DNA from 2 places in the Pseudarthrobacter sp. LMD1-1-1.1 genome. Region 2 is predicted to be linked to the other one. Evidence: predicted binding sites of a transcription regulator. Region 2 holds the regulator's gene; the other holds the start of a gene.

Region 1 (4,225 bases), on a different contig from region 2:
AGGAGCGCTCGGCGTCGGTGCCGGGAACCTTGAGGTTGACGTACTGCCCGGGGAGGAAGGCGAGCGCGTCGCGGTTGTCCACATCAAGGGTGAAAGAGACCGTGGTGTCCGTGTGCCGGTTGAGCTCCTTGATGGTGGAGCTGAAGGTGGCGGCCGCCGTCTTGGCCGACTCGGACGTAGCCGGGATCTGGATGGCCAGGTCGGACTCCGGGACGGCCTGGCAGGTGAGCAGGTAGCCCTTTTCGAGCTCCTCCTCGGTCATGGCGTCGTCGATGAAGTCGCCCGGGTCGAAGGAGCCGGAATCGCAGAACGCCTTGCAGGTGCCGCAGGCGCCGTCGCGGCAGTCCGAGGGAATGTTGATGCGCGCCTTGTAGGCCGCGTCCATGACGGTCTCATAGTCGCCGACCTTGATGACTTTGGTGACGCCGTCTTCGAAGCTGAGGGCTACTTTGTGGCCCATGGGGTCCTCCTGACTGGGCGGGCGCGTCGTCGCGTCCGGGGAAAAGTTGGGGCGTGCCCGGCGGGCACAGGGGTGGGACCTGCCGTGCGGCGCCCGTACATACCGGGCGCCGGCTTGGGGCAGGTCAGATCATGTAGACGTCCACCACGTGGTGGATGTAGTCGTTCTTCAGGACCACTTTCTTCTTCAGGATCACCGGCTGCGGGCCGGAGAGGTCCAGGGTGTAGTAGCTGGTGCCGAAGTAGGTGTCCGTGGTGTTGTAGCGGAAGTAGAGGGTGAACCAGTTGAAGCGCACCTCCACCGTGCCGCCGTCGTTCGACAGCACCTCGACGTCCGTGATGTTGTGGCCGGTGCGCGGCTCCGGGAGGGAGGTGGCCGATGACCTGTCGGTCTTGATCCGGAACACCCGGTCCTCGATGCCGCCGCGGTTGTCGTAGTAGATCAGGGAGATCTCGTTCTGGGGGTCCTGCGTCAGCTGGTCGTCCACGTCCCAGGCCGGCATCCAGAATTCGGAGTCCGGGTGGTAGCACTCCAGCCATTCGTCGAACTGGCGGTCATCCAGCAGGCGGGCTTCCCGGTAGAGGAACGCCCGGACGGTTTCGAGGGTTGCGATTTCCTCCGCGGTCTTCAGGACCGGGGCGGTGTGGGTCAGGTTGGTCATGGGTTCTGCGCTCTCTGTGGTTCCGGCGGGCTCTCTCAGGCGGTGACGGGAACGGATTCCAGGGCGGAACGCTCCTCTTCCTCCGCCAGCGCCCGGTCCATGACTTCCTTCCAGTACCCGTGCTGGATGGGGTAGAGCCCCTCATCTTCGGTGCGCACGCCGGAGGCGATCACCCGGTTCATGCCCAGGGCCTGCGCCTGCTCATCCGGTCCGGCGATCTCGTGGGTGGAGCCGCGGGTCATGTCGTTCCACGGTGCGCTGGTGGCCCAGTAGGTCTTGTTGCAGGAGCGGAATTCCTCCAGGTCGTCCGGCGTGGCCATGCCCGTGGCGTTGAAGAAGTCCTCGTACTGGCGGATGCGCTTTGAACGGTTCTCCTGGGACTCGCCCTTGGGGGCGATGCAGTAGATGGTCACCTCGGTCTGGTCCGCGGAGATCGGCCGGAAGTGGCGGATCTGCGAGGAGAACTGGTCCATGATGTAGACGTTCGGGTACAGGCAGAGGTTGCGGGAGATGTTGATCATGAAGTTGGCCATCTCCTCGCCGTACTTGGCCACGAGCTCGTCGCGGCGGTCCCAGAGCGGACGGTCCTGCGGGTTGGTCCATTCCTGCCACAGCAGCAGGTGGCCGTGGTCGTAGGAGTAGAAGCCGCCCTTGACCTTGCCCCACTTGCCGGCGTCCATGGCCTTGGTCTTGTTGGCGGAGTCTCCGGCGCTGCGGCGGGCGGTGGTGGCCGCGTAGTTCCAGTGCACGGCCGTGACGTGGTAGCCGTCGGCGCCGTTCTCGGCCTGGACCTTCCAGTTGCCGTCATAGGTGTAGGTGGAGGAGCCGCGCAGCACTTCCAGGCCTTCGGGTGACTGGTCAACGATGGAGTCGATGACCTTGGTGGCGTCCCCGAGGTGTTCCTCGAGCGGGAGCACGTCGGCCTTCAGCGAGCCGAACAGGAAGCCGCGGTAGGACTCAAAGCGGGCCACCTTGGTGAGGTCGTGTGAGCCTTCCTTGTTGAAGGTCTCGGGGTAGCCGGCGTTCCGGGAGTCCTTGACCTTCAGCAGCTCGCCGGAGTTCTTGAAGGTCCAGCCGTGGAACGGGCAGGTGAAGGTGGTGCGGTTGTCCGTCTTGCGGCGGCACAGCATGGCGCCGCGGTGCGAACAGGCGTTGACCAGGCAGTTCAGCTTCCCGTCCTTGTCCCGGGTGATCATCACGGGGGTGCGGCCGATATAGGTGGTGAAGTAGTCCCCCACGTTTGGGATCTGCGACTCGTGGGCGAGGTACACCCAGTTGCCTTCGAAGATGTGCTTCATCTCGAGTTCGAAGATCTCCTGGTCGGTGAAGATCTCGCGCTTGGCCCGAATGACGCCGTTCTCGCGGTCGTCGATCACGGCGTCGGCAAGGACCTCGCGGGCATGGATCAGGTTCTCGGTCATGGCGTGCTCCTTCATTGGAGATTGCTGGACGGATGGGCGGAGGTCCACTCGGGAAGAGGCTTCGGCGGCGGACGTTGTCCAGCAATTCTTGCCGCTCGTGATTGGCCTCACATCAGGTAAATACCTAGGTTCTACCAAGGGTGTCTTTATGTACTGATAATGACTCAAAAGACGCCTAGTTGATATTTGTAACGTCCTTATCTCCGGGCCTACGCTTGAGACCAAGATCACGCGATGCCGAGCAGGGCAGGTGGAACGTCCCGCCCCGCAGGACGCGTGGGGAGCAGGAGCCCTTCCTGTCCCATTCAATGAAGAAGGTGGACATCGTCATGACCCAAACCCCAACGGACAGCCGCACGGAAAACGAAGGCACCGCCGTCGAAGCAGGCTCCAAGGCAACCGAACGGTTCGCCGCGTCAGGCAAGCTCTCGCGGGTGGATGTATCCAAGGAACGGGTGAGCCTGCTGGCCGGCGCACTGATCAAGGCCGCCAACGACATCGTCGTCGAGCACCAGGTCACCTACGAGGAATACAACGCCCTCAAAGCCTGGCTGATCAAGGTGGGCACGGACGGTGAATGGCCGCTGTTCCTCGACGTCTGGCTGGAACACACCGTTGAGGACGTGAACTCCCAGGACCGTCCCGGCACCGTCGGCACCATCGAGGGTCCCTACTACGTTCCCGGCTCTCCGGAACTCCAGACGCCCGCCACCGTGGAAATGCGCGACGACGAAGAGGGCACCCCGCTGCGGTGCACCGGCCAGTTCACCGACACCGACGGCAACCCCATCCAGGGTGCCCAGGTGGAGATCTGGCACGCGGACGCCGCCGGCTTCTACTCCCAGTACGCCCCGGGCATGCCCGAGTGGCTCTTCCGGGCAACCGTCAAGGCCTCAGACGCCGGCCGGTTCGAGATCAACACCATGCGTCCGGCGCCCTACCAGATCCCTACGGACGGCGCCTGCGGGCAGCTGATCAACGCCGCGGGCTGGCACGCCTGGCGTCCCGCGCACATCCACATCAAGGTGTCCGCGCCGGGCTACGAGCCGGTCACGCAGCAGCTGTACTTCCCCGGCGATCCCCACAACTCGGACGACATCGCCTCGGCAGTGAAGCCTGAACTGATGCTGGACCCGCGCCCCCGTACCGACGGCAAGGGCGAGGAAGTAGTTTATGACTACGTCCTGGCAAAGCAGGGCCAGAAGAAGTAGCACGCAAACTGGGAGACACCCCCGCACGGAGGCGCTCCGGAGCTGATGCTTCGGAGCGCCTCCGGTTTTTCCGCGCCAGCCAGGAGTTCCGATGAGCCATCCCCGCCCCGACCCGGCCGCCACATCCGTCGGGTCAGCCCCGCCGGCGCCGGCGCCGGAACCCCTGCTGGAACGCCCGGGGGTCCGGCCCGCGGGTCCCCGCCGGATTCTTCGCGACCTGGAACTGTCCTATGTCTCCAACGGGGCCATCGGGCTCATTTTCGCGGCGTCCGGACCCATCGCCGTCACCCTGGCCGTGGGGACGGCCGGCGGCCTGACCCAGGGCCAGCTGTCGTCCTGGGTTTTTGGCATCCTCTTTTCCGGCGGGGCGGCCACGCTGCTGATGTCGCTCATTTACCGGCAGCCCCTGGGCTTCGCCTGGTCCATCCCCGGCACGGTGCTCCTGGGACCGTCCCTTCAGCACCTGGCCTTC
Region 2 (4,225 bases):
CACTGTTGTCCATCCGTCAGCAAAGGAAAATAGGGAAATGTCGGCAGAACAGAACTTCTCCAACGCGAAGTTCCTGACCGTGGCTGAAGTGGCCGAGGTCATGCGCGTCTCCAAAATGACTGTTTACCGCCTGGTTCACTCAGGCGAAATGCCCGCGGTGCGCTTCGGCCGCTCCTACCGTGTCCCCGAAAACGCCGTCGAACAGTACCTCAAAGGTGCTGTTGTGGACGGCCACACCGAGACCGCCTGAGGCGGCCTGTCCCGAGCCGCCCCCGATAAGCGGTACCCTGTTAAGGAACGTTTTACGTCATTGTAAGAATCTGTCAGTTGTTCAGTTCGTAGCTTTGTCCGCGGACATTCCCCATCAGGCAGGTACTGCATCTAGTTTGTAAGGAACTTTCGTGGGTTCAGTTATCAAGAAGCGTCGCAAGCGTATGGCCAAGAAGAAGCACCGCAAGTTGCTTCGCAAGACCCGTCACCAGCGCCGCAACAAGAAGTAGAGATACTTCGAACAGCGTGGAAATGCCCGTCGCCTTCCAAAGGCGGCGGGCATTTTTTTGTCTTCAGGGTTTAGACTGCAGGCTTTTGGCTGCGGCAGGGTGGTTTATGCCCGGGGACCGCGGATGCGGGCGAAGCCCTTCCAGAGGCCGTAGACAGCGCCGCCGAAGGTTGCTGCCTTGAGGCCCAGCGTGGCAGCGCGGCGGCCCGCGCGGAAGTCATAAACGGGCCAGTTCCGGTCCCGGGCGTGCCGGCGAAGCTTGGCGTCCGGGTTGATGGCCACGGGGTGTCCCACCAGTGACAGCAGCGGCACGTCGTTGTAGGAATCGCTGTACGCCCAGCAGCGTTTGAGGTCCAGGCCCTCCTGGTCCGCAATTCCCTGGACCGCTACGGCTTTGGCCGAGCCGTGCAGGATGTCCCCCACCAGGCGCCCGGTGTACATGCCGTCCGACACCTCACCTACTGTCCCGAGCGCTCCGGTCAGCCCCAGCCGGGTGGAGATGACTGTTGCCACTTCGATGGGGGTGGCCGTCACCAGCCAGACGCGGCGGCCCACCCGCAGGTGCTGTTCCGCCAACGCCTTGGCGCCGGGCCAGATCCGCGATGCGATCATCTCGTCGTAGACTTCTTCGCCGAGGGCCTTGATGTCGTCAACGGTGATGCCGGCGGCCAGCGTCAGGGCCGAATCACGGACCGCATGGACGTCGTCGATATTCTCACCGCGCGCCACGAACTTGAACTGCTTCCACGCGAATCCGGCCGCCTGGGCCAGGGTGAACGCGCCGCGCTGGTGCATCTTCCGCGCCACGTGGAAGAGGCTGGCGCCGCGCATCAAAGTATTGTCCACATCGAAAAACGCCGCTTCACCGGGCTGCGGCGCAGCAACCGGCCGCGTGACGACGGCGACGTATTTCTCCTCGGGCATGGACTTGAGTCTAGTCAATCCACCCGCTGGCCGCCGTCGGCGTCACCCGCACGGCGCGAACGGCGATACCGTTAAGCCATGGCTACCCCCCGCGTCGTCCTGGTCACCAAAGCTGACTGCCACCTTTGCGAGGAGGCGCGCGACGCCGTCGGCCGGGTCACTGCCTCGTTGGGCCTTACCTGGAGCGAAGAGCTGGTGGACAACCAGCCCGAACTGCGGGAGCGTTACGCCGAAGAGATCCCCGTGGTCCTGGTTGACGGGGTGCAGCGCGACTTCTGGAAGATCGACGAAGCCCGGCTGGAACGCGTCCTGCAGCGCGCCATGGCCAATTAGGGGGATGCGAGTGACGTCCTTGGATTCAACGTCCCAGCCTGTCCCGGGCGTCCCGGATGCCGCGGGTGCACCGGCAAAGCAAATTCCCCCTGCTGCCGTGGCCCGGTTGACCCTGTACCTCCGGGCCCTGAACACGCTGCTGGCCGAGGGTGTTGAGCGCGTCTCCTCTGACTCTTTGGCGGAAGCCTCCGGCGTCAGTTCCTCAACGCTGCGCAAGGACCTGTCCCACGTGGGGTCCTACGGCACCAGGGGAGTGGGGTACGAGGTCCAGTACCTCAGCCGCCACATTGCCGCGGCCCTGGGGCTCACGCATGACTGGAAAGTGGCCATCGTCGGAGCCGGAAACCTGGGCAAGGCGCTGGCACGCTACGGCGGCTTTGAATCGCGTGGCTTCGATGTGGTGGCCATCTTCGACGCGGACCAGATGGTGGTGGGCAACGAGGTGGGATGGCTGCGGGTCAGCGACGTCGCGGACCTTGAGACCGTCCTCCACCGCACCGGGGCCAACATGGTGGTGCTGGCGCTTCCTGCGGCGGTGGCGCAGGGCATCTGCGACCGGGTGGTGGCGGCGGGCGTGCACAGCGTGCTCAGCTTCGCACCGGTAATGCTCCAGGTTCCGGAAGGGGTCAACCTCCGCAAGGTGGACATGGCCACGGAGCTGCAGATCCTGGCCTACCACGCCCAGCGGGCGCAGGCGCCGGGGCAGACAGCCTAGGGGCACGGTTTAAAGGCGGCGGCCCGGGATGCTGGACATCCCGGGCCGCCGCTGCGTTCTGTGGTTGGTGGTCAGCGCCCGTAAGGGTTGCCGAAGCCACCGGAATACGGGTTGGCGAAGGGCTGCTGCTTCCGGAAGTAGGGGGCAGCGGCAGGGAGGTAGAGCAGGACGATGGCGGCGATCCCCAGGACGGTCCCGATCGTTGCAAAGGAGGGGATTCCGAACAGGCCGAAGACCGACAGTGCAGCAAAGACGGTTCCCAGGATGCGGGCCCAGTTCTTGCCCTTGCGGATGAAGAAGGCCACCAGCAGGTAGAGGGCGGCGCCGATGATGCCAAAGACCACCAGGGAGCCGGCGATGAAGGGCTTGATGTCGTCGTAGGTGATGTCCGCCCCGCTGGCCCGGACCTGCTGTTCAAATTCCTGCCGGAACTGCGGGGCATCCAGCTGGGTGAGGTTGACGAGGATGGAGATGACATAGATCGCGGTGGCCGCGATCAGCAGCCAGAACGCGATGTTCACCAGCTGGGGGACGCCGTTGCTGCCGGCCGGCTGCGGCTGCTCCGAGGGGTACTGGCCGTAAGGGGACTGGCCATACGGCGACTGCCCGTACTGGGGTGCATTCTGGCCGTAGCCCGGGGCCTGCGGAGCGTTCTGCCCGTACGGGGAACCGTACTGCGGCGCGTTTTGCCCGTACTGCGGCGCTGCGGGCGGTTGGGAACCGTACTGGGGCTGGTTCTGCCCGTACTGGGGAGCGTTCTGGCCATACTGCGGCGCGTTCTGGCCGTAGCGGGGCTGCTGTGGTCCGGGCTGCTGGCTACCGGACTGGCCGTTCCCTGGCTGGCCATTGCCGGAGTGGGGGTCTTGGGGCGCGGGAGGCGGGACGGGAGGAGTACTCATGGCGTTCCTTCTGCAGGTCGGGATCCAGGTAGGCTGCCGGGAATCGGTCCTCAGCCTTCCCCCCAGCGTGGCTTAAGTCCACCGTACCCCCGGCGGGTGGCGTTGTGGGTGATTCAGGCGGGATCCACGCCCGCGGCCGGCAGGTGAACCCGGGGGAAAGGCCCTTGGTTAAACACGGCACCCCGGTACCGGGCCGGGATGGCCTGGTACCGGGGTGCCGTGAACGGGGAAACTTATGCCGCGGGGGCGATGAAGGCCAGTTCCAGGTTGATGGCGACCTTGTCGCTAACCAGCACGCCGCCGGCCTCGAGGACGGCGTTCCAGGTCAGGCCGAAGTCCTTGCGGCTGATGGTGGTTTCGGCGGTGAGGCCGGCGCGGGTGTTGCCGAACGGATCGACGGCCACACCGTGGAGCTCGGTCTCGAGGGCCACGGGACGGGTGACGCCCTTGATGGTGAGGTCGCCCTGGAGTTCGTAGGCATCGCCCTTGGGGACGATCGAGTTGGAAACGAAGGAGATTTCCGGGAACTTCTCGACGTCGAAGAAGTCTTCGCCGCGGACGTGGCCGTCGCGGTTGACGTCGCCGGAGTCGAAGCTGGCGGTCTTGATGGTGGCGTTGACCTTGGAGTCGGCCACGTTCTCGGCGAGGTCCAGGGTGGCCTCGGCTTCCTTGAACTGGCCGCGGACCTTGCTGATGCCCGCGTGGCGGACGGTGAAGCCGATCTCGCTGTGGGAGTTGTCCAGGGTCCAGGTGCCGGTGGTGACGTCTGCGGGAAGTGCCATGATGTTGCTCCTTGGTGTGAATGCTGCTGGGGTCGTGCGGTTGAACCTTCATCGGTTGAAGTCTCAACTAACT

What was found. Region 2 encodes Rex, which represses fermentation and respiration genes when NADH is low (regulators of the CRP and FNR family bind a similar motif). Its sites were predicted from a motif close to CTTGTGAANNNNTTCACAAG; they were not measured.
Region 1: a site for Rex is predicted at 2,637-2,656, ahead of benA (benzoate 1,2-dioxygenase large subunit). Genes of this name have one in related genera too.

The regions. Positions count from the first base shown of each region.
Region 1 is NZ_JBEGHP010000024.1:395,041-399,265, forward strand. It holds gene benC (benzoate 1,2-dioxygenase electron transfer component BenC) at 1-460, opposite strand, end outside; gene benB (benzoate 1,2-dioxygenase small subunit) at 585-1,121, opposite strand; gene benA (benzoate 1,2-dioxygenase large subunit) at 1,157-2,542, opposite strand; gene catA (catechol 1,2-dioxygenase) at 2,872-3,753, shown strand; gene MRBLMD1_RS18265 (benzoate/H(+) symporter BenE family transporter) at 3,845-4,225, shown strand, end outside.
Region 2 is NZ_JBEGHP010000001.1:129,740-133,964, forward strand. It holds gene MRBLMD1_RS00610 (helix-turn-helix domain-containing protein) at 38-250, shown strand; gene MRBLMD1_RS00615 (30S ribosomal protein bS22) at 402-500, shown strand; gene MRBLMD1_RS00620 (HAD family hydrolase) at 605-1,423, opposite strand; gene MRBLMD1_RS00625 (glutaredoxin family protein) at 1,502-1,756, shown strand; gene MRBLMD1_RS00630 (redox-sensing transcriptional repressor Rex) at 1,767-2,471, shown strand; gene MRBLMD1_RS00635 (hypothetical protein) at 2,543-3,370, opposite strand; gene MRBLMD1_RS00640 (YceI family protein) at 3,604-4,152, opposite strand.